3 regions of the Oceanobacillus luteolus genome follow, and region 3 is predicted to be linked to each of the others. Evidence: riboswitches for the same ligand, from Rfam matches in the RefSeq annotation. Region 3 holds a riboswitch; each other region holds the start of a gene.
What was found. Region 3 has a riboswitch for S-adenosylmethionine ahead of ACFSBH_RS16545 (YezD family protein). Riboswitches for the same ligand answer to the same signal wherever they lie in the genome.
Positions count from the first base shown of each region.

Region 1: it holds a riboswitch for S-adenosylmethionine, as region 3 does, so the genes downstream of both, ssuE (NADPH-dependent FMN reductase) here and ACFSBH_RS16545 (YezD family protein) in region 3, are expected to answer to the same signal.
Region 2: it holds a riboswitch for S-adenosylmethionine, as region 3 does, so the genes downstream of both, ACFSBH_RS13070 (methionine ABC transporter ATP-binding protein) here and ACFSBH_RS16545 (YezD family protein) in region 3, are expected to answer to the same signal.

Region 1 is NZ_JBHUDE010000159.1:88-12,132, forward strand. Features, by position in the region: gene ACFSBH_RS18025 (LLM class flavin-dependent oxidoreductase) at 67-1,419, opposite strand; gene ssuE (NADPH-dependent FMN reductase) at 1,431-1,988, opposite strand; SAM riboswitch class I at 2,138-2,249, opposite strand; SAM riboswitch class I at 2,365-2,474, shown strand; gene ACFSBH_RS18035 (LLM class flavin-dependent oxidoreductase) at 2,571-3,623, shown strand; gene ACFSBH_RS18040 (ATP-grasp domain-containing protein) at 3,643-4,593, shown strand; gene ACFSBH_RS18045 (aldose epimerase family protein) at 4,672-5,700, opposite strand; gene ACFSBH_RS18050 (L-ribulose-5-phosphate 4-epimerase) at 6,001-6,696, shown strand; gene ACFSBH_RS18055 (GntR family transcriptional regulator) at 6,954-8,060, shown strand; gene ACFSBH_RS18060 (xylulokinase) at 8,110-9,708, opposite strand; gene ACFSBH_RS18065 (sugar porter family MFS transporter) at 9,742-11,124, opposite strand; gene araA (L-arabinose isomerase) at 11,738-12,045, shown strand, end outside.
Region 2 is NZ_JBHUDE010000114.1:653-7,852, forward strand. Features, by position in the region: gene ACFSBH_RS13045 (hypothetical protein) at 1-1,134, opposite strand, end outside; gene ACFSBH_RS13050 (DUF421 domain-containing protein) at 1,287-1,967, shown strand; gene ACFSBH_RS13055 (hypothetical protein) at 2,040-2,210, opposite strand; gene ACFSBH_RS13060 (MetQ/NlpA family ABC transporter substrate-binding protein) at 2,407-3,279, opposite strand; gene ACFSBH_RS13065 (methionine ABC transporter permease) at 3,299-3,955, opposite strand; gene ACFSBH_RS13070 (methionine ABC transporter ATP-binding protein) at 3,956-4,972, opposite strand; SAM riboswitch class I at 5,129-5,229, opposite strand; gene ACFSBH_RS13075 (thioredoxin family protein) at 5,295-5,624, opposite strand; gene ACFSBH_RS13080 (toprim domain-containing protein) at 5,697-6,059, opposite strand; gene gcvH (glycine cleavage system protein GcvH) at 6,213-6,599, opposite strand; gene ACFSBH_RS13090 (arsenate reductase family protein) at 6,849-7,200, opposite strand, start outside.
Region 3 is NZ_JBHUDE010000151.1:2,461-14,505, forward strand. Features, by position in the region: gene ACFSBH_RS16490 (rhodanese-like domain-containing protein) at 1-178, opposite strand, end outside; gene ACFSBH_RS16495 (rhodanese-like domain-containing protein) at 178-474, opposite strand; gene ACFSBH_RS16500 (metal-sensitive transcriptional regulator) at 573-833, opposite strand; gene ACFSBH_RS16505 (sulfite exporter TauE/SafE family protein) at 1,036-1,815, opposite strand; gene ACFSBH_RS16510 (sulfurtransferase TusA family protein) at 1,876-2,106, opposite strand; gene ACFSBH_RS16515 (MBL fold metallo-hydrolase) at 2,186-3,313, opposite strand; gene ACFSBH_RS16520 (DsrE/DsrF/DrsH-like family protein) at 3,401-3,796, opposite strand; gene ACFSBH_RS16525 (sulfurtransferase TusA family protein) at 3,809-4,360, opposite strand; gene ACFSBH_RS16530 (DUF4190 domain-containing protein) at 4,636-4,917, opposite strand; gene ACFSBH_RS16535 (cysteine hydrolase family protein) at 4,986-5,510, opposite strand; gene ACFSBH_RS16540 (cupin domain-containing protein) at 5,564-5,905, opposite strand; SAM riboswitch class I at 6,075-6,182, shown strand; gene ACFSBH_RS16545 (YezD family protein) at 6,315-6,476, shown strand; gene ACFSBH_RS16550 (acyl-CoA dehydrogenase family protein) at 6,677-7,867, shown strand; gene ACFSBH_RS16555 (LLM class flavin-dependent oxidoreductase) at 7,889-9,259, shown strand; gene ACFSBH_RS16560 (hypothetical protein) at 9,350-9,649, opposite strand; one part of gene ACFSBH_RS16565 (IS3 family transposase) at 9,791-10,424, shown strand; one part of gene ACFSBH_RS16565 (IS3 family transposase) at 10,424-11,346, shown strand; gene ACFSBH_RS16570 (CamS family sex pheromone protein) at 11,541-12,045, opposite strand, start outside.

The sequences.
Region 1 (12,045 bases), on a different contig from region 3:
ACTTTATTTGACAAGCCCTATTCGTCTAGAAAAACGAATACCACTTTTTCTCTTTGTCGAGATATTTTAAGCGAAATGTTTTTCGCCCGACAGACGACGGTTCGTTCCGAATAAGTTTTCCCGGAAAGTGTTGCCTTGATAATCTTTTTGGACCAACCCTCGTTCCTGTAGTACAGGCACTACATAGTCTACGAAATCTTTGAAAGTTCCTGGTGTGGTCGCGTAGGCGATATTAAAACCGTCGATTCCGGTTTCATCCACCCATTCTTCCATGGTGTTCGCTATTTGCTCGGGAGACCCTATCGCAGAAGCACCCATTCCCCCAATACCTATCGCATCAATGACATCCTGTACGGTGGAGGCACGATCCGATTTTAATTTCGTGAAGTTTTCTAAGGCTGAACGAATAGCGTCATTTTCAATATACTTGATTTCCTGATTTGGTGCGTAGCCGGATACATCGACTCCAGTCCAACCGCCAAATAATGCGAGCGCACCTTCTTTACTGATATAGCTTTTATAATCCTCATATTTCCGTTTCGCTTCTTCTTCTATACTGCCAGTAATTGGAACGAACATCGTAATAATTTTTACGGCATCTTGTGGTTTTCCTGCTTTTTTCACTTCTTCACGAATTTTCCGGACGGTTTCTTTGGCTACATTTTTATTTGGTGCACCGATGAAAATTACTTCGGCATGTCTTGCTGCAAAAGCTCTTCCCTTTGTAGAGGCTCCGGCTTGGAATATAACTGGCGTCCGTTGTGGAGATGGTTCACTCAGATGTGCACCTGGTACTTTAAAGTATTTCCCCTCATGCTTGATGTCGTAAACCTTAGTCGGATCGGTATAAATCCGGTTGATTTTATCTACTTTGACTGCATCATCTTCCCAGCTTTCTTCCCAAAGCTTCAAGCAAACTTGCAAATATTCCTCTGCAATATCGTATCGTTCATCGTGGGAAATCTGTTCATCAAGCCCCATATTTACAGAGGCACTCTTCAAGTAGGACGTGACGATATTCCAGCCGACGCGGCCATTCGTCAAATGATCCAGTGTACTTATTTTCCGTGCAAAAGTATACGGGTGTTCGTGAATCACGGAGGAGGTTACACCGAATCCAAGATGTTTCGTTACCGCTGACATCAGTGGCACGATGAGAAACGGGTCATTCACCGGTGATTGTACACCATGTGCAACCGCAGTGTCTCTTGATCCGCCGTATACATCGTAGGTTCCCAGCACATCAGCAATAAACAGCCCATCAAAACGTCCTTTTTCTAAAATCTTAGCAAGCTCTATCCAATATTCACTATCCTTGTATCGATGGGATTGGTCTTCGGGATGAGCCCATAAACCTGGAGATTGATGCCCAGGTGTATTCATGTCAAACGCGTTTAAATAGATTCGTTTTTTACTCAATGCTATTCCTCCTATTGTTGTAAAAATACTGGTGTAGCTTGTTTTTGCCTGTTCACGAGATGGATGAAATAGTTCAGTTGTTTTTCTGCACGTTGTAGAAGTTCTTCATCGATTATCGGGGTATCTTTTCGTTTATCGATTTGTTCGTTTATGAGATAAATGCCTTTTAAATTATGTGCTTTAAGACTTGCCAGCAGAGGTTTCAGGGAGTACTCGAGTGCCAATAGATGGGAGGCGCTTCCTCCACTCATCAATGGGAGTACTGGTTTATGTTCAAATACATCTGGTGGCAGCAGATCAATCAGTGCTTTTAATACGCCGGTGTAGGAACTTTTGTATACTGGTGAGCCGACGAGTACACCTTTTGAATTCTGAATGAGTCTGGTGATGCCGACGACAGAAGGACTATTATATCTCCCTTCAAACAAATCTTGATAAGGGACATCTTTTACGGAAAGGTGGGTTACAGATAAACCTTCCTTCTCCAGTAAGGAACCTAAATATAACAATACTTTGTCAGAACCCGAATTTTCAGAAGGACTTCCGGAAAGTATAATAATTTCACTCATGATATAACTCCTTTCTAAGAGTATTTTCATATTTTAAGGTTTCGAATCAGTAGATAACGAACGGCGACTTAGACACTGTTCATCATTTAGAGCATTAAAAAAATCCCTCTCTTTCATAAACTTGAGAAATAGGGATTGGTTACATTCATCTCTTATCTCTCAAGAATTATTTCTTGCCGGATTTAGCACCTTTCTGATTCGATAAATCAGAGGTTGCTGAAGCTTCATCGGGCCAGGTCCCTCAGCTTCTCTTGATAAGAACTCTTAATTATTAAATTATTTCATATTCTATGTGAATTATTCCGATAAGTCAAGTGCGATTTTTTTAATTGACAAATGATTTTAATTACTTTAGGATTGGTAATAATCGAATAATTTCTTATCAAGAGAGGTGGAGGGATATGGCCCACGGAAGCCTCGGCAACAGGTTCTAACAGAGAATACTGTGCTAATTCCATCAAGCATGTATTGCTTGGAAGATAGGAAGAGGAAAGTAATATTGTGATTGGACCCTTTTTCTATTTTTTAGAGAAAGGTTTTTTTATTTTATATAGATTAAGAGAGAGATGAGGAGTGGGGAAGATGAAATATGGATTTTGGTTGCCGATTTTTGGAGGATGGTTACGTAATGTAAAAGATGAAAAAATGCCACCTACTTATGAATATGCGAAGAAAGTCATCCAATCTGCGGAAAATTGGGGCTATGATACAACGTTAATTGCTGAGTTGTACTTGAATGACATCAAAGGTACAGATCACGATTCATTAGAGGCGTGGTCAACCGCAGCTGCATTAGCGGCAGTGACGGAGAAAATTGAAATCATGACAGCCGTCCGCCCAATTTACCATAATCCAGCAGTTACAGCGAAAATGGCTGCAAATATCGACCATATTTCTAATGGACGCTTTACGCTGAATATAGTCTCTGGCTGGTGGGAAGGGGAAGCAAAACAATACGGCGGTGAATTCACAGCGCATGACGAGCGTTATGCACGAACCGAAGAATTCATTCAAATATTAAAAGGCTTATGGACGGAAGATACGTTCTCCTTTAAAGGCAAGTTCTATCATATCGAGGATACGAAACTAGAACCAAAGCCAGTTCAACGTCCAAACCCGATTCTTTATGCAGGCGGAGAAAGTGAAAAAGGAAAACAGGTCATTTCCTCCTTATGTGATGCGTATGTGATTCATGGCCATAAGGTGGAAGAAGCAAAAACGAAAATCGATGAAATAAAGGAACGGAGAAAGCAAGCGGGACGTGAGCCTTTCCGTACAATCGGGATGGCGGCATATGTGATTTGCCGGGATACGGTGGAAGAAGCGCAAGCCGAGTTGGAACGGATTACGACCGTAGATGATTTAAGCGGATATGCTGGATTTAAAGACTTTACAACGAAGTCTGAGCTAGAGCAGAAGATTGCATTACAAGATTATTCTGTATCGAATCGTGGGCTTCGTCCGAATTTAATCGGAACACCTGAGCAAATAGCGAAACAGATTTTAGCGTTTGAGGAAGCAGGAGTAGATTTATTATTATTACAAAGTTCTCCCCAGCTAGAAGAACTCGAACGATTTTCCAAACAAGTCATGCCTAAAGTAGAAGAATTACGCAGCGAGTTAGCAAAAAACTAAACAATAGGAGAGTATGTTGATGAGTAAAATATATGTTCTGCATGAAAATAAAGAATGGACCGATCATTTGACGAAACGCTTGGAGGAATTGAATCTGCCTTATGAAGAATGGCATTTGGATAAGGGGACGGTGGATCTGGCTTCTGTACCACCAGAAGGAGTCTTCTACAGTCGTATGAGTGCGTCGTCCCACACGAGAGGTCATCGTTTTGCTCCGGAGTTGACGAGTGCGGTCTTAACTTGGCTGGAACAACATGGTAGAACCGTGATCAATGGCAGTCGCGTATTGCAGCTGGAAGTCAGCAAGGTTCTGCAATATTTGGAACTTGAGAAGTTTGGGATTGAAACTCCACGGACGGTAATAGCAGTTGGAAAAGATGAGATCTTGAACGCAGCTGAAAACTTCCGAGGCAAGAAGTTCATAACAAAACATAATCGTGCTGGAAAAGGACTCGGCGTCCGATTGTTCGATTCTGTTGAAGCGTTACAGCGTTATGTCGAAAGTGAAGAGTTCGAAGAGCCGGTGGACGGAATTACACTGCTGCAAGATTATATCGAATCACCGGAATCATATATTACACGCTGTGAATTTGTGGGCGGTAAATTCCTTTATGCGGTTCGTGTAGATACATCAGAAGGGTTTGAATTATGTCCGGCAGACGCTTGCTCCATAGAGGATGCTTTTTGCCCAGTCGGTGAAGAAAGCGAAGCGCCAGCTAAATTCAAAGTGAGGGAAGGCTTTGATCATCCTATAATTGACAAATATGAAAAACTCCTTCAAGCGAATGGCATCCAAATCGCAGGTATCGAATTTATTGAGGATAAGGACGGAAAAATCTATACGTATGACATCAACACAAATACGAACTACAACAGTGATGCCGAAGCTGTAAGTGGAAAGTATGGGATGTTGGAGGTTGCGAAGTTTTTAGGGAAGGAATTGGAGAAAACAGCAGTTGTAGTTAATTAATGATGGTACGTAACCATGTTAAAAGTTGGGTAAAAAACCGATGTTCCTTCAGAATTGATGAAGGAACATCGGTTACTCTTATATTACTGATAGTTTATAAGTAATTTCATATTTCTTTTCGGTATTAGCAGGTAAGACAATATCTCCAAAATCAGGGTGATGATTAGCATCAGGTAAAGTTTGGGGTTCCAATGCTACAGCCATATGAGGGAATAGATGATTCCCCTCATTCACCTTTATGTGAGGATGAGTTTTGTTTAATGAATAAAAAACTAGACCGTTTCGATCGGATTGGATTTCAACAATTCGTCCATTATTTAAATTGCTTAATCTAGCAGCCTTTGGCCCGGTTACATGATAAGGATGATCATATCCTGATATATTGAGCTGTTTTAGTGAGTGCAGCATTTCTGATAGATTTTGTTCTTTCCGAAAGTCGAAGGGTGTGTTTGTTACATTTATAAATTCTCCAGTTGGAATTTGTTGCTGGTCCAGCTCTAACAGCTGTTCGGCGCTGATGGATAGTTTATGATTATTCAATCCCTTTAACTTATCATTGTTTAAATTGAAATAAATATGTGTAGTGGGATTAAAGAGTGTAGGTGTATCGGATTTATTTATAGCATAAAATTCAACATGAAATTGATTGTTTTCTCCCCATCTATATGTAATAGTAACTTCCAACTTGCCAGGAAAGCCATCCATTTCCGGATTAATTACTTTAGTGAAAGTTAGTCCCTTTTCAGTTTCCGAAACATCCCACCACATATGATGAAAGCCGTTAACCCCACCATGTAAGGTGTTGTCTCCTTCATTCCTAGGTAATAGGAATTCCTGATTTTTATAGTGGAACAGACCACCTTTTATTCTCCCACCAACTCTGCCGATTGCCTTTCCGAAGAAATACGTCTGGTCATTCAAAAAGTCTGTGGGTCCGTTAAAACCGAGCAAGATGTTATCTATGATTCCATTTCTATCTGGCATCATAATAGAAGTTAATGTAGCTCCATAATTCAAACAGGTAAAAGCGTATCCATTACCATTATTAACAGTATATTGCATAAGAGGACGCTCTAAGTTACTTGCTATTTCTTTTCGTGTAATCACTTGATTCACCAACCTATAGATATTTTAATAAATCGTTAAGTTGAATTGCGCTTGAATTTAGCTTTTGGCAAGCGTTTACAATAAAACATTACCAGTTATACGAATGAAATTTATGTATCTTAATTAGTCCGTATTAAAATGCTTAATTTAAGTATAACTCAATTGACTTGTACGTACAAATATAATATGATGACATTAGTATGAAGAGAATAATACGTAGAGTTAATAGAAGTTTTGAGGCAATCTTTCAAATGATCCATCCAACTTGAACTAAAAAAATGCTAAAAAGGATGACTGATTATGTTAGAACAGCTAAAACTAGAAGTTTATGAAGCGAACATGTTACTTCCGAAATATAATCTTGTTACTTTTACATGGGGAAATGTTAGTGGAATAGATAGAAATGAAAATTTAATTGTTATTAAGCCTAGTGGCATACCTTATGAAGAACTGTTGCCAGAGCATATGGTGGTCGTTGATTTGAAAGGTAATGTTGTTGAAGGGGAATTGAATCCATCGAGTGATACAGCAACGCATGTTGTTTTATATAATCAATTTCCTAATATTAAAGGCATTGTTCATACACACTCTCCTTGGGCTGTAACATTCGCCCAAGCTGGTATTGATATTCCGTCATCAGGAACTACTCATGCTGATACATTTTATGGCCCCGTCCCTGTAACAAGGAAGATGACAGAATCTGAAGTATCTAGTGAATATGAAAGACAAACTGGAGATGTTATCGTTGAGACGTTTGAAGAACGTAAGATTAATCCAGATTATGTTCCAGCAGTGTTAGTCAATGATCATGGTCCTTTTACATGGGGGAAATCTGCACAAGATGCTGTACACCATGCGGTCGTATTGGAAGAGGTAGCTAAAATGACTTACCATACATTACAATTGAATCCACATGGAATTGAGATGGATTCTTATCTTTTGGATAAGCACTTTTTGAGGAAGCATGGCGCAAATGCTTATTACGGTCAAAAATAGTCTTATAGAGTTATAATTAGATTCAAATCTTTCAAGATACTGCCATTAAGAAGCATTCTAATTTCTTAATGGTTTTTTTATTTGATGCAAGTTAAACGTACCTAAATCTTACCGTATAGGTTTAGACTTTTTATTTACAACCAATAATAATGATTATAGGTATGCTATAATTAAACTTGTCTACACATAATAGAAATTTCTGTATATAGAAAGATTATTCTTTATTATAGGTCGTATGGAATTAAAGGGGATTCAATATGGTTAAAAAATATGAACGAATCAAACAAAATATACAAGAAAAAATCCTATCGGAAGTATATCAAGTAAATGATAAATTGCCTACTGAGTCAGAAATGATGAAGGTTTACGATGTCAGTAGATTTACAGTAAGACGTGCGATTGATGAACTTGAAAAAGATAATTATGTATACCGAATTCAAGGTGCTGGAATATTTGTTAACGATTGGAAAAGTAAACCGAAAACACAAATTCAACATAAGACAATCGGGCTTATTTCCACACATATCGCTAATTATATTTTCCCGAATATCATTACAGGAATCGATAATTACCTATCTAATTATGGTTATTCCATTCTCATAACAGACACGCAAAACAGTCCTGAGAAAGAGCGTAGAAGCCTTACAAATCTACTAAATAATAATTTATCTGGTATAATTATTGAGCCAACCAAAAGCGCTCGGAATGATTACAATAAAGGAATTTACGATAATATCAAATCGATGGGTATCCCCATGTTGTCGATTAATGCAGTTTATGATGACCTCGATATACCATATTTGATCATGGATGATGTAAAGACTGGTGAACTTGCGACTAACTATCTAATTTCCAAGGGACATAAGCAAATCGTTGGTATATTTAAAGTGGATGATAAGCAGGGGATTGATAGAATGAATGGTTTTATCAAAGCTTATCAAGAGCAGCCGGAGTTATTAAATATGGGCGATATTATGATGTTTCAGACGGAAGAAAATATTGATAACTTGTTTAAAAAACTTCACATGATGCTGACCCGTTCGAACGATGTACCAACTGCTATTGTTTGCTATAACGATCAATTAGCTATTCAAGTAATTAAATTTGCTAAAGAAATTGGTTTGAGTGTCCCACAAGATATTTCGATAATTGGGGTAGATGATTATCGATTCTCGAATTATATCAACCCACGACTGACAACGATCCGGCATCCACAGGAAAAAATGGGGTTGGACGCAGGAAAAATGATGATTGATCTGATAAATAAACAAGAAGTTACTTCAAAAGTATATGAACCTGAAATCATTGAGCGAGATTCAGTACTTCCCCTAGCTTCTAAGGAAATTATAGAAAAAGAGAGCTGAGACAAACTACGAGTTGTGTCTCAGCTCTCTTTTAAATGGATGCGTCAAATTAAATATATTTTATCGCTGCCTCTTCAACGGGTAAGCCGGCTTTGTAATTATTGATGAATGTCTCATACCCCTCAACCCCTTGAGGTTCCGGACTTAAGGTAGAGCTATTAGGATTTACGAATACATACTGGTCTAAGAAGTCCTCCAAGTTCATATTCTCATTCCCAAACTTGGTGTATGCAGCCAATACCGCCATACCCCAAGCTCCGCCTTCACTCGCAGTGTTCATAACAGTGATTGGCGTATTTAAGGCATTGGACAAAATCTGTTGAGCAATGACTGTTGTTTTGAACAGACCTCCTTGGGCTATTAAGACATTTGTTTGAATCTCCTCTTCATTGTACAAGATATCCATACCAATTTTTAAAGGAGCAAAAGCAGCATATAACTGTGTGAGAATAAAGTTCGCCAATGTAAACGAACTATTGACATCCCTTACAAATAGGGGACGTCCTTCCGGCATTTTTGTAATGTTCTCACCCGAAAGATAACTGTAATTAATCAATCCTCCGGCATCTGGGTCTGCTTTCGTAGTAGTAAGAAATAGGGATTCATATAATTTGTCGGGCTCGATTTCTATACCGAGCCTTTCTGCGAATTCTTTAAATATATTTGCCCAGGCATTAATATCAGATGAACAATTATTGGTATGGACCATTGCAACAGGATTCCCTGTAGGAGTAGTAACAATGTCGATATCTCTATAAACCTTTTTTAGTGGTTTATCAAGCACAATCATTGAAAACGCTGAAGTTCCAACAGAAATATTTCCTGTTTGTTTGCGTACACTGTTCGTACTGACCATACCGGTTCCTGCATCCCCTTCTGGTGGAGCCATGAAACTTCCCGCCTGTAAATATCCGTTCACATCAAGCAGCTTAGCTCCTTCCTCTGTTAAGTTGCCTGCTACATCGCCTGCTTTTAATACAGTTGGTAATATACTTCTAATATTCCACTCATAAGCTGATACACGTTTCATATTTTCAAATTTAAGTAGAAGTTCCTCAGAATAATTACCAGTATTCTCGTCAATAGGGAACACACCAGAGGCATCACCAATACCTAAAACTTTTTCTCCTGATAATTTCCAATGGACATAACCAGCTAAAGTCGTTAAAAAGTTAACATCCTCAACATGTGATTCCTCGTCTAGGATTGCTTGGTAAAGATGAGCGATGCTCCATCTTTCTGGTATATTGAATTGAAATAATTCCGTAAGTTCAATTGCAGCTTTCTCTGTTGTATTATTGCGCCATGTTCGAAAAGGAGTAAGCAGTGTACCATCCTGTGAAAAAGCTAAATAACCATGCATCATGGCACTTACACCAATAGAGCGAATCTTAGTTAGTTTCGTGTGGAATTTGCTCTCCACATCTGCTGCCATTTGGAGGTAACTACTTTGGATCCCTTTCCACACATCATCAAGTGAATAGGTCCAGATACCGTTTTCAAACTTATTTTCCCATGCATAACTTCCAACGGAGATGGTTTCATATTTATCGTTGATTAAAACAGCTTTAATCCGAGTAGATCCTAATTCTATTCCAAGATATACATCACCACGTTGAATTGCCTGAGATGTTTCCTTAATGTACATTATTTCTCCTCCATTCCTGTTGAGCTGTTTCGACTAAGCTCCTTTTTTTTCCAATCCTTTTCTTTCCCCAATCTTCTCAATCTCCTCTAAAGTGCGACCCATAGTTTCAGGGACACGAATGCGGATAAAGGCTACTCCAAGTAAACAGATGACACCGAAAATGGCAAACACAGCTTCTTGAGCCATGGATGCAGTCATTATTGGGAACAGTAGACCAACTAGGAATGAACCTATCCAGTTAAAGGATGAGGCTAAGCCGGAAGCACGTCCACGTATTAATAACGGGAAAATCTCTCCTACAATAACCCATGTTAAAGGTGCCCAAGTAAAGGAATAGAATGCTACATAAATACTCAAGAATACAACGATCAACATTGGATCCGCATTAGGAACCAAAACGTTTAGAATTGCTGGGAAAATAAAAGAAAGTCCCATTACCGTTCCACCAAGTGTCAATAATGTACGGCGTTTAAATTTATCAGCAATTACAAGGAAGACTAATGATCCAATGACAAGAATGATACCTTGGATGATCGGCCACAACAATGCCGAACTTGCTGCTTGTCCAGTCGCTTGTTCAACGATAAGCGGAATATAGTAGAAGATCGCATTTGCCCCTTGGAATTGCTGGAACGCAGCAACACCTACACCAGCTATAACTAGATAACGATACTTACTATCGAGTAAGGCACCCCAAGATACGTTTTGTTTCTCCTGTTTACTGCTTTCTTGGATTTCTTTAATTTCAGCATCAATGGCTTTTTTGTTTGGACGTAGGTATCCTAGAACGGTTCGAGCTTCGTCCAATTTATTATTTTTAATAAGAAAACGAGGTGACTCTGGTAATCTCAATACTCCGATAAATAGGATTACAGCTGGAACCGCTGCCATTGCAAGCATAGAACGCCAAGCTATCGTTGTTGGTAAACCACTAAGTAGAAAGTCAACAATATAGGAAAGCAACATTCCAGACACAATCATTGTTTGGTTAATTCCTGAGAGGCGTCCTCGCAAATGTGCTGGAGCCATTTCTGACATGTAAGCTGGTACTAATGCAGAAGCAGCACCAACAGCTAAACCTAGAAATACTCTGACAAGAATTAAGAATAAGCTTCCGTCTGGCGGTGCCATCCCAGAAAGTATGGAGCCGATGACGAAAATGACGGAAGTAGCTAGAATCATCTTTCGTCTTCCAAAGCGGTCAGACAATTGACCTGCTAAAGCGCCTCCAAAAATTGCCCCTAACATGATAGAAGATGTGATCCATCCGATGGTAGCGGCATTATCAAGTCCCCAATCCTGTTGGAGGAATGGCAACGCTCCTGTCATAACACCGATATCGTACCCGAATAAGATACCGCCGAAAGCTCCAAAGAAGTATATAAATTTATGTGATACTTTTTTTTCTTTAACCATTGTGTTTCCCTCCTTAAGAATAATCCGATCGCTCAGTAAAATTATATTAAAAATAATTTTCTGGTTTTGGAAAAGGCTTACAAATAAAATGATATAAAGGCTGCGAATAAAAATAAATTACCTATACTTATAAGGACAACCATGATCTTTTGTTGAAACTCATCATTACTTTGTAGTACCGCCTCTTTTCTATGAATTCTTTAAAGATAGGTAAAGGCTTTCATAAAATGATGTTAACACCGTTATCCGAATAAATCAACAGTTTAATTTTTGTACGTATCAATTTTGGGTTTTAGATTACTAAACATTTCATTTGCTTATAGTTAATACTGTTATTTTAATGCGATTCGTGATTTTGGTTGTTTGTTAAATTATATAAGCTAAATAAATACCTAATGGATAGCATATAAATTACAACTTATGTTAACAGGAATTGTTTTATTATGCGTATAAATAAAATATCATTTGACTTATACGTATAAATATTTTATTATTTTATGTAAGCGGTTTACATATGGGATTCACTTTTTGAATCTACCATACTAATTTTATATATTTATATTCTTTAATCAGATAGGTAAAGTGGCTTTAAAAATTAGAGGAGGGTGTATGGATGTTAAAAACAAATGAATACGAATTTTGGTTTGTTGTAGGAAGTCAGCACTTATATGGGGAAGAAACATTAAATGAAGTAAAGAAAAATACAGTTGCAATCATTAATGAACTAAATGAAAAGGGTGACTTCCCTTATCCGATTGTATTTAAAACGGTTGTAACCACGGCGGACAGTATTACGCAAGTTATGAAAGAAATAAACTATAATGATCGTGTTGCAGGTGTCATCACTTGGATGCATACATTCTCTCCAGCAAAAAACTGGATTAGAGGAACTAAATTACTACAAAAGCCATTACTTCATTT
Region 2 (7,200 bases), on a different contig from region 3:
TTTAAACGTAGTTAATGACACGAGGGCTTCTGCCATATCTGCCAATTCTTCCTTAGGCAGGGAGCGTACTACCCCAAGCAGCGGCTCAACATAATTCTTTTCTTGATATTCCTTTACAGCAATTTCCATCGAATCATACACTTCTTTACCCATTTTCTGTAATTTAGTAACCTCTTCTTCGGTAAATTCAATTCGAAGATTTTTTTGAATCTGATCGTGATAGTTTTTTATTACGCTAGAAATGATTCGGAAAATCACATCTTCCATATTCGGCTCGATTCCTTTGATGAAGGAATCTACCATATCTCTTTGGGCAAAAGCTGTAATCGAGGCTGTCCCATCATCCTTGTCTGTCGTATAACTTATTTTTTTATCCTTTAATTTTTTATATTTCAACTGCCCAAACACAAATCCTTCCAGTCTATAGTTTAATAGCTGGGGGAATATTTCTTCATCACCGTATCCTCCAATAACAAATCCGGTACTTCCCACACTGAAATAATCCTTCACCGTTGCCTCATAAGCCAGTTCGTGAAGCTTTTCAATTAATTCATCAGGGATGTCATAACGAATCAACTCATCGATAACTTCATTTACAACAGAACTAAATCTTTCTTTAAAAGCTGCTTCTTCAAATTCAATAAACCATTTCCTTTGCTTTCTATAGGATTGAATCATCCGACCTGCGCATGAATCTAGCCAGTTCGTTACACGTTCTGATGTTACGCCCTCTTCCATATGTTCTTTACTAGCCATTTTTTTTTCTACTTCTTTGACTAGACGTTTCAGATTATCCGAGAATATGCGATAAACAATTATTTCTTCAACTTCTTCATTTTTAAATCGAGCATCTTCATTCAAAAATCTTAAAAAGTCTTCCATATAATCATGGAGATGATTAAAAGTACGATCACATATCACTTCTCTATAGGATTTGATGATTACTTCCCATGGAACCTCCATGAAAGAAGCCGCTCCATATACCATAATTCCTATAGAATGCTTTTCCGATAGGGCGAATAACTTATTTGCTGTATTATAAACTTTTTGGATACCTTCTCTTCCACTTGTAATTGCACTATCAGCTGCCATGGCAATCCCATGTTTATTCAAGACTGCTACTTCTGCCGTCAATTCAACCCCTCCTTCATTGATATATCTATCACTTACCCTCGCTATTCAACATAAAAACTGCACATCTCAGCCAATTACTTAGTCTGTTAGATTAGATTCTTTTAAAAGGGGTACAGATTCTAGACAGAATACATTCTAGAGGTGAAGCAACTATGGAAACTTCAATAACAGTTAAAATTATTTGTGGTCTGCTCGCATTATTAGCCATTATCCGATTACTTGGTAAGAAAGAACTCTCACAGATTACTCCATTCGATTTTGTTTATCTTTTGATACTTGGGGGATTAGTGGAGGAATCGGTATATGATGATAAAGTTACAGTCTGGCAGGTTCTTTATTCTGTAACATTATGGGCTGTACTGATTTATAGTATCGAGAAGATTGTACAGCGTTTCGATAAGACCAGACCCGTCATTAAAGGAGAACCAACTATCATTATTAATGAGGGAGAGCTTGATATAGATGCTCTGCAAAAAAACGATTTGGAATCAGAACAACTGAGAACGATGTTAAGACAACAGGGTATATTTACAATCAGCGAAGTAAAATATGCCATATTAGAAACTAGTGGGCAATTAAGCGTCCTAAAGCATGAACAATCATCCCCGGTTACCGCTGATATGTTATCAATTAACCCTAAAGAAACATCGATTGCTCATTTAGTCATTGATGAAGGCAAAGTACAACACAAAGTTCTTGACATGATTGAAAAAGATGAGAACTGGCTGCGTACCCAATTAGGGAAATTAGGTTATGACGATATTAGTAAAATATATTACGCCGAATGGTCGGAAACGGATGGCTTTACGATTCACGGAGTTAAAAATGATTAATTTCGAAAATGAACAAAAAACACGGAACCCACTTTGGGACTCCGTGTTTTTCATTTGAAGATAACTTCCACTTCATCTATGCAGCTGACTATCCACTTCAGCGATAATCTGCTTCGATTCTTGATATTCTTTCTCACGTTTTAGTTCTACTTCCATCCGTTTAGACAGATTAGACTCATATTCAGCGATGCTCATCCTGTGATTTTTACTCATCGCTTTTTCCATATCTTCTGTGTAATTCATGTTATTATCGGAATTGATAATAAACCACTCCTTTAATGTGATAAACAAAATGTTAACACAGAACAATTCCCTGCACAAAGGTCGAATAAACCTGTATAGAGTGATTTTTACACGTACTTTACAATTCCCGTCAAAAAATAAAAGGAAGCATAAACATTTAAGCTCATGCTTCCTTATTCTTCGTAATACAGTGTTTTTAGTTATTTCCACCTACAGGAACTACTGCACCTTCATAAGTTTCAAGAATGAAGTTCTGAATTTCTTCAGATTGCAGGACATCCACTAACGTTTGAAGAGCAGGATCATCTTTGTCTTCTCCACGAACTGCAATGATGTTGACATATTCAGAGTTTTCATCTTCAATGAACAATGCATCATTCAATGGATTTAGACCAGCATCAATTGCATAGTTTGTGTTGATTGCAACCAATGCATCCGGCTCAGATTGATACATTTCTGGTAATAGCAATGGATCTACATCTGGTGAAAATGTGATGTTTTTAGGATTTTCTACGATATCTTCAATTGTTGCAGCTGATTTCTCAACATTTTCATCCAATTTGATAAGTCCTTGTTGTTCAAATAAGGATAAGATACGTCCATGGTCTGGAATCGAACGGCTGATGATCACTTCTTGTCCATCTTCAATATCATCAATGTTGGTGATGTTCTGAGAATATACACCCATTGGTTCGATATGAATACCATCAATATACTCTAGATCATACCCTGTATCTGCAACAGTCTGCTCTAGGAACGGGATATGCTGGAAGAAGTTTGCATCCAGTGCACCTGATTCCAAGTCTTCATTCGGCAAAACATAATCTTGGTATGTTTCAATAGTAATGTTAATGCCCTCTTCTTCTAACAAAGGTTTTGCTTCCTCTAGAATCTCAGCGTGTGGCGTACTTGATGCACCAATCACAAGTTCAACTGATTCTGATGAATCTTCTGTTGCGTTGTCTGCATCTTCCGCATCATTTGCAGTGTTTTCTTCATTTCCACCATTCCCGCAAGCTGCGAGTAGCAATACAAATAACAATACAAGTAAACCAAAAAGCTTTCTCATCGTTGTTTCTCTCCTTTATTTATCTTTTATCTATTTTATTGGTGATTAAATCTCCAATAAATTGGATAATAAATACAATGATCAGGATTAATACGGTACAAACAAATACAACATCGAAGTCACGACGTTGGAAACCATAGAAATAAGCATAGTCTCCAAGACCGCCTGCTCCAATTACACCAGCCATTGCAGTATAACCAATCAAGGCTATCGCTGTAACAGTTAGTCCAGACACAAGTGCCGGTAAAGACTCAGGTATAATAACCTTGAAAATAATGGTCCTTGTTTTTGCACCGATTGATTTTGCGGCTTCAATTACACCCTTATCCACTTCACGAAAAGCTATCTCAACAAGACGAGCATAAAATGGTGCCGTACCGATAATCAAAGCAGGCAATGCAGCGCTCGGCCCTCGAATCGTTCCAATCAAGAAATTCGTAAAAGGGAAAAGTAATAAAATCAAAATAATGAATGGGATGGCACGGAATATATTAACAATTGCCGCGGTTATTATATGAATGAATTTATTTTCCCAAATTCCATCTTTTGACGTCAAAAACAATAATAATCCTAATAAAATTCCCAAAATCAGAGTACCGATCAATGCGATACCTGTCATATATAGTGTTTCATTAGTTGCTGTAATCAATTCATCTGTTTTTAAGTTACCAAACATTTAGATGACCTCCACTTCTACGGAGGTTTCACTCTGAATATATTTAATGGCACTTTCGATTTCCGAATCATTACCTGTCACTTGAACGAATAGTGTTCCGTAACTTCCTGTTTTCGTATTCGTAATCTTACCTTGTAATATATTGATATCAACCTCGTATCGCTTAGCGATCTGGCTGATCAATGCTTGGTTTGCTGATTCACCAATGAATTGCAGTTTGAGCAGTGTACCCTCCGAATTTGTTTCCATGATACTTGAAATATTTTCATCCTCATCATTGCCCATTGCCTGATGAACAAATTTTTTCGTAATCGGCTGTTGTGGATGAAGGAATACATCGAGAACATCACCAAGCTCGACAATTTTCCCGTTCTCCATTACAGCAACTCGATGACAAATTTTTCGGATTACTTGCATCTCATGGGTAATTAATATAATGGTCAGTCCCATTTTCTCATTAATATCTACAAGTAAATCCAAAATAGAATTTGTAGTTTCCGGATCAAGTGCAGATGTAGCTTCATCACAAAGTAAGAGTTTTGGTTTATTCGCTAATGCCCTCGCAATACCGACCCGTTGTTTTTGTCCACCACTTAACTGGGAAGGATAAGCATTTTCACGTCCGGTCAACCCGACGAGGTCGATAAGTTCCTGCACCCTTTTTTTCCGCTTTTCTTTACTTACTCCTGCGATTTCAAGAGGAAATGCAATGTTTTCTGCAACGGTCCTTGACCACAATAAGTTAAAGTGCTGAAAAATCATCCCGATATCCTGACGGGCGATTCGAAGTTCATTTTGATTAAGATTTGTTATTTCATTATCTTCAATGGTTATTGTGCCCGCTGACGGTTCTTCTAGTCGATTGATCAGACGGATAAAGGTACTCTTTCCCGCACCACTATAACCGATGACTCCAAAAATCTCACCATTATTGATGTCTATATCCACATGATCAACGGCAGTTATTTGCCGGTCTTTTGTAATAAATTCTTTCTTTAATCCCTTAATGGAAATCAATAGATTGTCTCCTTCCATACAGCTTACCACTTAAATACCGTCCCATTATTAAAAATGGAATACATCTATTTAGTATAAACATAATTACTCAATAAATTAAAAACGTCTTTCTGCTCGGAGAACAGAAAGACGCATAGTTGATTATCATCTCTTGTTCTCTCATCTATCAAAAAAATTTGCAGGAATTGGCACCTTTCAAATCCTTGAAGGTTGCCGCGGTTTCATAGGGCCAGTCCCTCCGCCGCTCGCGATAAGAGTAAAACTATTAAATTAGTATAAACGAATAATAGCATGAGGGGTCTTAAACTGTCAACAAAATGATTTATTTAAACATTTCTGGGCGATACTCATATAAATACCGATAAATATTTCCGGTTGAATAGAAGGTATAAATTTTTTCTTTCACTTCATTATTTTCTACAATCAATAAACACGGAACACTTTCGATTTTGTATTCATGCAAAAATGGCTCCTCGAAATTTGCGTTCATTTCAAGAAAAATTGTTTGGTTATGGATTTCTTCAATTTTCTCTAACATTGCTCGTGCAACCGTGCATGTCCCACAGAATGTTGAATAGATAAATAAAATATATGAATCATTTAATTGCTTTGATGTGATTTTTTGCATATTTTCACCTGTTAATATAAAGATTCATCACTTCACTTGAAGGGATAATCAGCCCTCCAAGTGAAACGATAGTTGAATTTATATCTTATCTTACAGTCAATTGTACTGCAAATAAAACGGTCTTACTGTAAAGTGTTTTGCCACAAGTAATGAAGCAAGTATTTTATATGGGGTGGTAGCCACTTCCCGATAATCTTTACTGATATAAATATGCTCGGCATGTGGCAGTTCCTTAGCTAGTTGTTTTCTAAGCCTCAGTCCTGATTTATCTTCATCAACAAAAATATATACATCATTTTCATCTAAATTATACATATCCAAAAGCTCATCAAACCGATTAATGCTTAAAGTGCCGTTCGTACAAATAATCGTTACATCTTCATTTAAAATTTCTTCAATTTTACGTTTATCCGACAACCCCTCCACAATAATCACTTTTTCGGTTTCGTGTGCAATCATCTCAAGACACTCCTTATCCCATCGAGTCATCTGCTGATTGTTATAGTATATGAAAAAGAGGAGGTCAACTATACTCTTCACCGCATAGTTAGGCCCCCTCTTTATTCCTAATCAGAAAGCATACAGGTTGAAGAGGCTTTATCGATAAAAAAATTAATCCTCTTCAATAATAGCTTTATATTCATCTGCTGTAAGCAGGTTGTCCCACTCACTTTCGTCATCCAATTCAACAACGATCATCCATGCGTTTTCGTATGGAGATTCATTAACGAGTTCTGGACTATCCTCCAGTTCTTCGTTCACTTCTACAACTTTACCACTTACCGGTGCATAAAGTTCAGAAACAGTTTTTACTGACTCGACACTTCCGAATGAATCGTCTGTTTGAACTTCATCATCCACTTCGGGCAATTCAACGAAGACAATATCTCCTAATTCGTCTTGTGCAAAATCTGTAATTCCAATACGTACTTTATTGTCGCCTTCTTTTTTAATCCACTCATGTTCTTTCGTATAGCGTAAATCGTTTGGCAAATTCATTGACCCTTCATCCTTTCAAGTTTCTATTGTCATACCTTAACTATACAATGGAATATTAATAAAATCTACTGCATCCAGCAATTTTTATAACGGATAAACGGTCTGGAACTCCTCAACTCCCAAATATTAGGAGAATTCAATATATTAATGTGAGGGATGAACAGACCGTAAATCCTTGATTCTATTCAACTGACATTCAGACGGGGTGGAAAAGAACCCCGCTGAATGAAGCTTGACATGATCAGTTACTTAGTTTTGCCAATGTTCTTCGTATAAGTCTTCTTTGAATCCCACAGTAACCGTTTCGCCGTCTACCGCTATTGGCCGTTTGATCAACATTCCATCAGAAGCCAGGAATTCAGCCATTTCTTCCGTTGATGCATCTTTAATTTTTTCCTTCATATTTAATTCACGATATTTCTTTCCACTCGTATTAAAGAATTTCTTCGCCGGAAGACCACTTTTCTCGATAATTTGCAAGATTTCTTCCTTCGATGGAGTATCCTCAACAATATGTATAGGTGTAAAATCAACGTTCTTTTCTTCTAACCATTTCTTTGCTTTTTTACATGTTCCACAATTTGGATACCAGTAAAATTTC
Region 3 (12,045 bases):
TAAACGGTTTGCGATGATTAGTTTTATATTCACCCGGCGTCCGAACATCAATAAACTGTACATCGCTATTCTTAAATTTATCCTTCGCCTCTTGGGTACTTATATTCGTAATACCTTTAACAGGCAGGAATCGATTAGCGAAAAATACAACCACGATAAGCAGGAAAATCCATTCCATTACTCTGTTTCCCCTTTCCAATCCAACATGCCGCCGGCCATATTGGTTACTACATAACCATGTTGGCTGAGAAACTCACACGCTTTACCGCTTCTGCCACCGGACCGACATACGATGTAGTAATGTTCGTCTTTTTCCAATTCACCTACGCGGTCTGGGATTTCACCGAGCGGAATATGTTTTGCACCAGGAATCTTACCAGCAGCAACCTCCACGTCTTCTCTTACGTCGATAAGATTTATTTTATCGTCTGCTGCTAGTTTATCTTCTAATTCTTTTGCTGTAATTTCTTTCATTATTATGCCTCCAATTATCTCACCATACCCTCATGGGTATTATTTCATTTAAAAAGAAAAGTTCACCAACTCTTCTTTCTGTCCCATGAATGGTGAACTTATCTACTTTTGACCAACAGATTGATAGCTTCCTTCACTACCTCTGATGTATTTTCGCCTTTTTCTATATTTTCCCGGACACATTGCTCCAGGTTCGTACTGACAATCACTCCAATGGTGCGGTCAATCGCACTTCTTGAAGCAGACAGCTGTGTAACGACATCACGACAATCTTCATTTTTCTCAATCATCGCTAAAACACCTTTAATTTGTCCTTCAATCCGTTTTAATCGATTTACAATTGATTTATCGTACTCCATTTATGTCACTCCTTCACATGGCAACGAAGATCATGATCTATCTGATATCCTTTGCTTATATATAAGTTAAGCTCTGGCCTAGAGGAATTCAGTTGTAGAACTTTACATAGAGTTATTTTCTCTACAGGGAGATACCCAGAATAACTCCCACTAAGCCTATCAAGATTCATTTTATACCCCACAAGGTATATCGTCAAGCCAACTACATCAAGATATCAAGCCAGATCTTGACAGCTGTACCTGCTATCATCATTGCTAAAATGACTTGTAATATACCTGTTTTCATCCGTTTACCAACCTTTGCCCCCAGTGGCGCTGCTAGTATGCTTGCGATGATCATAATGAGAGCTGGCCAATAGTCCACTTGTCCGGTAACTAGTTTACCAGCGCTTCCCCCAATCGAGGATATCAACGTCACAGCCAGACTCGTCGCAATAGTCATCCGTGTTGGAATGCGGAGGACAGTCAACATGATAGGTACAAGCAGAAAACCTCCTGCTGCCCCTACTACTCCAGAGGCGATTCCTACCACGAAAGCTAAGACTGCTGCAAGTGGTTTATTAAAAGTCACTTCATCTAGTGGTACATCATCCACTTGTTTCTTCGGTATAAACATCATCACCGCGGCAATAACAGCAAGGATACCATACACGATATTCACTGCCTGTTCAGTCAAGTAGCTGGATCCAAAACTACCAATCAAACTACCTATCAGGATGGCTCCACCCATATAAAGGATGAGTTGTTTATTCAAGTAACCGCCTTTTCTGTATGCCCACACTCCTGCAATCGAAGCGAACAACACTTGTACGGCACTGATTCCAGAAACTTCATGGGCTGTGAATGCCGCGAGACCGAACAACGGCGGTATATACAACAGCATCGGATATTTAATAATCGAGCCGCCGACACCGAGCATCCCTGATATAAATGAGCCAATAAATCCAATTGCAAATACGACAATAATAAAAGTTATCTCCATTAACAGTCCTTCTTTCTACTATAGAAAAGCGAGTAGGAACTGCTGCTCTCTATCTGGTTTTTACGTTGCTTTCTGTATATAAAAGTAAAGAACATCGGCTTCTGTTTTTTGCTGGATGATGGTATGACCACCTGCTGTTGCCCATGCAGGGATATCGTTTATTGCACCTTTATCTGTTACAAGTACTTCAAGCACTTCCCCAGAAGAAATGCTATCCATCGCCTTTTTCGTTTTCACGATCGGCATCGGACATGCCAAGCCTTTAGCATCCAATGTTTTCGTAATGTTCATATCGCATTGCTCCTTTATCATTTAAAATGTTTGGTGTAAAAAACCAAATTGGTCTTTTACACCAAACGATTATGACTTTCTAGCGAACCGCACAACGATTCGGTCCGATTTCCATTTCGGTTTGTTCGTCTTCATCAGGAGCGATTTTACCCATGTTTATTTGACGAATCTGTTCATGTGCATTTGGTTGTGGTGGCAGGTTATCTGTCACAGTACGGCGGAATTCGGCTTCGTCTTCGATATTTAAACCATGATTCTCTTTAAATAAATCGCCTAATCTTCTCGCTACGGTACCATCTTCATTCAACTCATCGATGATCATAAAGTGTGCAGGTAATACGACCAGGTCTTCCGCCAACTCACGGTAACGCTTATACAAGGTTTCACGCAGATCGCCGACCCAATCTTCTGCCTTACCAGCTAAATCTGGCCGACCGATGGAGTCCATAAATAAAATGTCACCTGTCAGTAAAAATCGATTATCAATGACAAATGATGTGGAACCGATAGTATGCCCCGGTGAATACAAGGCTTCTACATTGATTTGTGAAGCCCCTACCTTCACGTTTAAACGCTCTGTTAAGGGTGTGTACGGAAATACTACTTCTGTCGCATCCTTAGGCGGCAAATAATACGTTGCACCTGTTTCAGCGGCAATATGACGCCCTCCTGAAATATGATCGGCATGCAGGTGGGTGTCAAACACATGCTTAATATCCACACCTTTTTCTTTTGCAAAATCTAGGAATACATCGGTGAAACGCACCGCATCTATAATGGCAGCCTCTCCATCAGAAATAATCATGTAGGATAAACAGCCTTTCCCAAGGCGAACAAATTGATAAAGTTCTCCGCCATTTTTTAAATCCGCAACTTTAATAGGTTCCAAATAGCTGCTCCAAGCTCGCATTCCACCTTCCAGATAGCCTACTTCACGCCCAGCTTCCGACAGCATTTCTGCCACCATAATGGAAGATCCTTCTTTGGCACATACGACCAACACTTCTTTGTCTGCTGGAATTTTCGTGAGAACCTCATCGACGCCATCCAGCAATTCAAAATAAGGAATGTTTACATACTCAAAGTTTTGTCCTTCTATTTTCCAATCTTCAAATGCATCGGTGTTACGCACATCTAAGATAAAAAGTTCTTCCTGGTCAATTACCTTTCGAGCAACTTTTGCTGCTGTCCATTTGTTTACTGTCATACTTCCCTTTACCCCCCTAGGTATATTTTCCACCAAAATATTTACAGTAGATCATTGCTCTACTGCATGAGTTTTTTCGGTAATCCATTAGAACGTCAGTGTCGGTGCTGCATCTTTCGAAAACTCCAAGAAAGTGACCGCTCCACCAACTTCAATGCCATCCACGAAATCTTCTTTCGTAAGTCCCATGACATCCATCGTCATTTGACAAGCGATGAATGTTACACCCAGTTCTTGCGCCATTTCCACTAATTCTGGGATGGAAGGGATGTTGGCTTTTTCAAATCCTTCCGCAAAATGTTCTTTTCCTTCCGGCATTTCCAAGTTATGCATCGCTTGTTTGTGGATCAAATTCAAACCTTCAAACGTGAAGAAAATCTGCACCTCTTTATCCGAAGCCGCTGCGGCTGTTGCAATATTAAATACTTTGTATGCATCAAACAGTCCACCGTTTGCTGCGATAATAGCTACTTTATTAGACATATTGTATTCCTCCTATATTTCCTTTTCTATTTTTCCGTCCCACTCCGTCATACCTGGCAGAACGTTATATACTTTTTTGAAGCCATTCTTCGCTAAAAGTTGTGCAGCCAAATCAGAGCGTTTCCCTGTCCGGCAAATCACATATACTTCTTTTTCTTTATCTAATTCCGTCATACGAGAATCTAATTCTCCGAGTGGAATGGATATGGCACCTTCGATATGACCAAAGGAATATTCCGCTGCCTCACGAACATCTAAGATTAACCCTTCCTGAGATTGTATTTCATCTAGTGGAATCGTATGTTCAAATGTTTTTTCCACTTCCGGTTCATTCGTACCTTTGCGGATATAATGATAAAGAACATCAGCTTCTTCCACTGTTCCTAAATACTGATGTCCTACTGAACTTGACCAAGCAGCTAAATCTGCTATCGACCCTTTGTCAGTGGCCTGAACTTCCAATACGTGTCCTTCTTCCAGATCGTTCATTGCTTTTTTTGTTTTCACAATCGGCATGGGACAGGCAAGTCCTTTCGCATCAAGATATTGATTAGCTTGAATCATTCGTTTACCCCCCAAGGTATTATTTTGATAAAGCATCTCCACATACCCCGCAGGGTATGTGAGTTAATAAAAAAATATAGTCGTTCGTAACGACGTTTTAAGTTTCCTTGATTTCTCCGCGGGAAATCTATTACAAGATTTATAATATACCCCCGCGGGTATATTGTCAACCTCTATACATTTCTTCCATTTATGATGACTATACAACTGCTTCTAATTTCAACAAAAAAGGGCGCATTTCCTTCCTTGAAATGCTACCCATCTATTCAGCGGATTTAATTAACAAGAGCATTGCCGACCATAATGGAGAACATGACGGTCAATAATATACCAATCAAACTACAAATAATACCTGCAATAGCTTTTCCTTTTCCAATTTGATTGGATTGGTTAACATCTTTTAACCCTAATAATCCAAAAATCAATCCAATAATACCAACTATTACTCCCAATCCAAAAAGAGAAGTAATCATAGAAAAAATACCTAGAATCAGTGCTGCCATACATTTTTTATTATTCTTGATCTCACTATCATATGAAACATCTAAATTGCTCAATTTACCCACCCTTTGTTCTTTCTTTTGTCTTTTACAATAATATCACTTCTAACCGTATTCTTTAACTCTTACAGACTATCAAAAGTAATCTCTTTACTCGGAAGAACATCAGCAAACCACCGCAGCACACCGTTATGATGATCAATAATTTGCTGGGCAGTAATGTCTTCAGAATCCCATGTACTGTGCGTATCAGAAGCTAGCGTGACCTTATATCCCAAACTGAATGCTCTTCTACAAGTCGTATCAATGCACACTTCTGTTTGAATTCCCGAGATTACTAGATGTTCAATCCCCCGTTTTTTAAGTTCTTGATCTAATGAGGTGTCCAGAAAAGAATCAGGATTATGTTTTTGGATGATGATATCCTGATTTTCTGGCATGATATCAGAATGAATCTCCCAAGCCTTCGTGCCATGTTGTAATTCACCATTTGGTTCATTATGCTGGATATAAAAAATTGGTGCATCCGTAGAACGTGCTTGCTTAATCAAATACTTAACATGTTGCAGTAAACTTTCCCCTTTGTAGACAACATCACCTTCTAGAAACATTCCATTCTGAACATCGATAATCAGTAATGCTTTTTTCATATTCTCCTCCTAAAATACTGGCTTGTTTTCTCTTCTTACAAGGGACGCAACCATTAAGAAGGTGCCTGTAATTCTTCTGACTGCAGTACCAAAGCTGTTAAGCCCTTCTCACTCCCGCTTCTATGACCTTCACCTTTGTTCCAAAATACACCGTCTCCACTTTTTAGATATACTCTTTGTTCATCTTCCCCTTCCACCCATCCTTCGCCATTTACTACGATGAATAACTGCGGGACGGGTGCTTGGTGATACCCAACGACACCACCTTTTTCGATATGTATAAATCCTATATTGGTCGGTTCTTCCGTCCGTAACACCTTTGAATAACTAGCTAATATCGAATGATACTTACTAATTTTATTTCCTGCTTCTGATCGAAATGTATATAATTGCAATCTTTTTCTCTCCTTCTCCTGAATGCCCTAAATAAATAATTCGACAAACATGCCGATTCCCCTTTTAGAAAAAGTCCGTTTTAGAAATAATTTCCATCTTCCTCTTGACAGAAGGGAAAAACTAGATTATTCTTTACCTATAAATTTTAAAAATTAAATTAGTTTGATTTTCTTATCCAGAGAGGTGGAGGGACTGGCCCTTTGAAGCCTCGGCAACAGACTTGCTTCATGCAAGAACTGTGCTAATTCCAGCAGGCGTGTGCCTGAAAGATAAGAAGAGCCGTTCGACTATTTTTGTTGAATTCACCCTCTTCTTATATCGAGAAGAGGGTTTTTATTTTATTGAAAACAATCAGGATTGGAGGGTTAATTTTTTTTATAAATCATATTTCGATGGGGAGGTTGGGGCTTGAATAAATATGACCGCACCAAAATTGAACATATTTTAGCGAAGTTGGAAGAGCTCGAATACGGAAGTTTAACGATCACCGTACATGATGGGAAAATTACTCAAATTGACACGACAGAGAAAAAACGGTTTCCATTGCAGGAAAAAGCAATCCGTAAATAAGGCGATTGCATCAACCATGATAGACAATAGCGTTTCCCAGTATGATCGACTTTCCATACAACTTCATTGCCGATTCGACAACGAAAGGTACTTGTGATGAGGATACATTTCTATCCTAATTGCAATGTGCCTTTTTTATATGGCTGAAGTTACGGAATGGGGCGTTTCAAAATTACAGTAATGACGAGGAGAGGATTAGATTGAGTACAACATTAACAACGAAAACCGGGCAATTGGATATTTATTCGGAAGCTTTTGATGAGGTCATTGAGGCGATTCGGGCGGATTATGATTGGAGAAATAAGAAAGGTGGCAGGCAACATCCATGGACAGGGGTGCAGATACTAAAAGATTTCCGGTTCGGCGCCATTACACTGCCGAAGGAGTTGGGTGGTGCCGGAGCTTCTATCGAAGAACTATTTACGGCAGTCATTCGGGTTGCGGAGGCAGATCCGGAGCTTGCACATATTTTCCGGGCACATTTCATGACCGTGGAATTTCTATTGAGAAATAAAACTCCTCATCGAGAGCATTTCTTAAAGGAAATTCGCCAAGGAGCGATCATCGGCAATGCATATACCGAGAATTCGAAACACCAAGCTGGCGGCGGGAAATACGACACCCATTTGGTGAAAGAGGGAGACGGATATATTTTACAAGGGGAAAAAGCGTTTACGACCGGAACATATTATGCGGATTTCACAGAAGTTACTGCGATGCTTGGTGATGCCCCTGTGAATGTGATTGTCCCGGTTAAACGAGACGGAGTGACGGTGCGCGATGACTGGGATGGATTCGGCCAAAAAATGACGGGCAGCGGGACGACAAGCTTTGATCGTGTGCGTGTTTCGGCAGAGGAAATATTTGATTCGAATGACAAAAATAATACCTATGCCCCGATTCCACATTTATATCTTCAAGGGATCATTGCCGGGATTTTGAATCGGATTGTTACGGATGCGGTCGAGCTGATTGGCAAGCGGAAGCGGTCCTTTTCACACGGAAACACGACAGACTTAAAACAAGATCCGCAGTTGCAGCAGGTTGTCGGGGAATTATCGAGCTATGCTTTTGCAGCAGAATCCATCGTGCTCACCGCTGCAAGAAGCATCGATACTTCTCGTGCGGACTACAACAATGCTGAAGCAGATCATACGGCCGCACTGAACGGGTCGCAAGTAAAGGTTGCCATAGAAAAACTTGCGCTCGAGGCAGCATCATTACTCTTTGAAGTCGGCAGCGCATCGGCAACAAAACAATCTGCCAACCTGGATAGACATTGGCGCAACATTCGTACCCTTGCTTCCCATAATCCGACACTGTACAAATCAAGGCTGATTGGAAACTATCATATCAACGGAGAATCATTGCCGACAACGGCTTACTTTTAAAAGAAAAAGGAGAGAAATAACATGAGTAAAACATTATCACTTACTGCATTTGTCATGAATACAGCTTCACATATTGTCCATGGTACGTGGCGCGATCCAAGAGGAAAACAGCGGGATTTCAATGATTTAAGCCTCTGGACCTCACTTGCGAAAGAATTGGAAGACGGCGGATTTGACACGATTTTTCTGGCGGATGTCGTTGGTCTGTACGGTGATTATGAAGGCGGCTGGGAAGCTCACGTTCGAAATGGCCTGCAGGTTCCGAGCAATGATCCGTTTACGCTGGCATCAGCCATTGCAGCAACGACAGAACGGCTTGGAGTAGCAGTGACAGCTGGTGTTTTTCAGCAACCTCCCTACAATTTTGCCAGACAAATATCAACGCTCGACCATCTTTCCCGCGGCCGTGTCGCTTGGAATATTGTGACCGGGTATTTGGAGAACGGCTTTAGAAATTACGGCTACGAAGGGATGCTTCCACATGACGAACGATATGATACGGCGGAAGAATATCTCGATGTATTGTACAAATTATGGGAAGGCTCCTGGGATGATGAGGCGTTGAAAAAAGATCGGAAAACTGGGATTTACGCAGATCCGGCGCATGTTCATAAAATTCATCATGAAAGCAAGCATTACAAAGTCGAAGGTCCGCACCTTGTTTCCCCTTCCCCACAACGGACACCGCTCCTATTCCAGGCGGGTGCTTCAACAAGAGGAAAAGCATTTGCGGCAAAACATGCGGAAGCGATTTTCATTAACACACCGAGTCCGAAAGTTGCGAAAAGCCTTATCGCTGAAGTAAGAGAAATAGCGGTGGAAAACGGAAGAAATGGTGAAGATATTCAATTTTTCCAGGGACAATCTTTTGTGATTGGTGAGACCGAAGAAGAAGCGCAGAAAAAGGCAAAGGAGCTGGATGAGATTACCGATCACAAGATGATGATTGCCCACATCGGCGGAGGCATGGGAATCGACTTCGGCAAATGGGATTTGGATACACCGATTGAGGATATTGAAACTGAGGGTGTGCGCGGCATCTTCAACTGGATAAAACAATCGGTCGAAGGACGAAAACCAACCTTACGTGATGTAGCCGACCACCACGGCAAATCAACAAGAATTGTCGGTACTCCAGAACAAATTGCCGACCGGCTGGAAGAGTGGCTGGATGCCGGGGTATCGGGTATTAATGTAATAAACGCCTTTATCCCAAGTTCTTATACGGAATTCATCGAAAAAGTCGTACCAGTATTAGAAGAGCGCGGGTTGCTGAAAGAGAGGGAAGCAAAACCAGAAACACTACGCGGAAGATTGTTCGGCCAGGATCGTCTGAGCGAGCGTCATCCTGCAGCGAAGTATCGCGGAGCTTTTGGAGGAGTGAGAAGTTAAGTTTGGATCGCGGCTCAGTAATTCTATACGACGCATGGAATCACACCTTGATTCCATGCGCTTTTCATTCTTTTTAAAAGCTCGATACCGTTAGCTCATGAAAAACCCCAATAGAAATGGCATGGCAAACAACAAGATAGAACTTAACACCAGTGTCCTAGTGACAATTTTTGAAAGCTTCATCCTACCTTCTCCTTTATACCACCCGGAGAATTGCAGCTTATTTCGATACAAAACAAATAGAAGTATTAAAATGGCAATTGCACCAAACCAAGAATAAACCTCTGTAACTTCATTAATTCTATAAATATTGCCTACAATGAACCAGCCTAATGCACCCAATAAACTCAATAGTAATATTACCCGAATTAATTCTAAGATTGTCCTCATTTGATTTCCCCCAGATGTTTATTCATAAAAATATTTTACCATTAACTTCAACAAAAAGAGCGATAATCCTTCTTGATATGCTCCCCTTAAAGTAGACAGATTAAAAAATAAATATCTGTTTACTATTGGGGGAGTTTTTTTATGTCTAATATTTACTATTCAATTGATTTTAAATATGAAGTAGTCATGGCTTATAAAGGTGGAGGATATTCACTTTCAAAAATCTGTTCAAAGTATCAAATTCAGAAGAATACCGTGTATAGGTGGAATGAGAAATTTGAATTATTTGGGATGGAGGGATTAGCTGATACAAAAATCCGGAAACAGTATTCAAAAGAATTAAAAGAAGCTGCAGTAAGAGATTACTTATCAGGGGAATATTCTCAAAATGAAGTTCTACGAAAGTATGAGATAGCTAGTATGGGGGTACTCGGAAGATGGATTAAAAAGTATAATAGTCATAGTGAATTAAAAGACACGGGAAAAGGGAGATCGAGCACTATGACTAAAGGGAGAAAAACAACTTGGGAAGAAAGAATTGAAATTGTACAAGATGCTTTAACTAACGGAAAGAATTATCAAGAAACAGCCGGAAAGCACCAAGTATCCTATCAACAAGTATACCAATGGGTACGTAAATATGAAGCTGGCGGATGGGATGCGTTAAAAGATGGACGAGGACGTTCTAAAAGTAAAGAAGAATTAACATCTGAAGAGAAAATGAAGTTAGAGATTCTTCGAATCGAAAAAGAGAATGAGCGTTTACGTGCAGAAAATGCTTTTCTAAAAAAGTTAGACGAGATCGAAAGGAGGCGAAAATAAACCAAGTAAGATATGAAGATAGGTATGTCGCAATTAAAGAACTGTATGAGAACGAGAATCTAAGTATTGTTTTACTATGCGATATCGCAGATATTTCACGTGCTGCTTATTATAAATGGTTAAAACGTAAACCTTCTACGAGAGAGCTTGAGAACGAAGAAATCTTAAAAGAAATGAAGACCCTCCATAAAAAAGTAGAGGGCATCTATGGCTATCGTCGAATGACCTTAAATATCAATAGAATGTTTAATCATCAATATAATCATAAACGTATTTTTAGACTAATGAATATTGCAGGGATTCAATCCGTGATACGGAGAAAGAAACCACAATATCAGCGCTCTATTCCTCAACACATTGCAGAGAATGTATTGAATCGTGAGTTTACTTCTGAAAAGCCGAATGAAAAATGGGTAACGGACGTTACCGAGTTCAAATATGGCTCAAGAAAGGCTTATTTAAATGCCATTTTGGATTTACATGATGGTTCAATTATTAGCTATGTTTTAGGACATTCCAATAATAACAAACTTGTATTTCAAACACTTGATGAAGCAATTGGCCAACTAGATGGTGAACATCCACTCATTCATAGCGATCGTGGATTCCAGTACACTTCTCACGGGTTTAAACGAAGATTGAATCAAGCTGGAATGACACAGAGTATGTCTCGTGTAGGAAAATGTATTGATAATGGACCAATGGAGTCTTTCTGGGGAACTCTTAAGTGTGAAAAATATTATTTACATAAGTATGAGTCATTTGAAAACCTCACAAAAGCAATTGATGAATACATTTACTTTTATAATCATGAAAGATATCAAGAAAAACTAAACGGCCTTAGCCCTGTTGAATACAGAACTAAAGCCGCTTAGACTAAATTTTATTATTTCCACTGTCTACTTGACAGGGGGCAGTTCATCTCAGATTAACGCACCCACTAGTTCAGTAGTTTAATTTTTTAAAGCGCCTTTACGATTTTTATTTACTGTCTGTCCATTATTTCCGGTTATTTCAATACTTCTCTCTACCGAAATAAATATGCTTATAAGATTGAACATATTCCTGCCTAATGATAGATATATACTTGAAGAGATTCATCACCGGCTTTCCGGTATATATGGCCTATGGTTTCATTGCTAGAGGTTACTTTTATTTCTATGTCGTAATAATTATCAAATATATCGTATACTAGGTCGGATACGTGCTGCATAAACCCTGTAAGCTCGGAATTACCAAAGAGCTCAATTGGAATTTCTATTGATAGAGTCTGGAGTTGTTTATTAGTAGAAAATCCGCTCCCAGTCAATCCAGTATAATTTGGAAAATATTGTGCAATTTTATCGCCAAAGCGCTTTACGTTCTCATGTTCTTCCAAATGTTTATGTTCGCTTTCCTCGGAAGGAAAGAGAATATATTCCTCATCAATGGTTTCCCAGTTCGTAATTGTATTTTTATCTGTAACGATTGTTCTTGCTACATAATTTCCAGGTATAGGCGAAGACGGCTCGGACTCGCGATATAAAGCGATCATAATAGGGATGTCAGAAAGTCCTTCCAATTCTCTTATATCA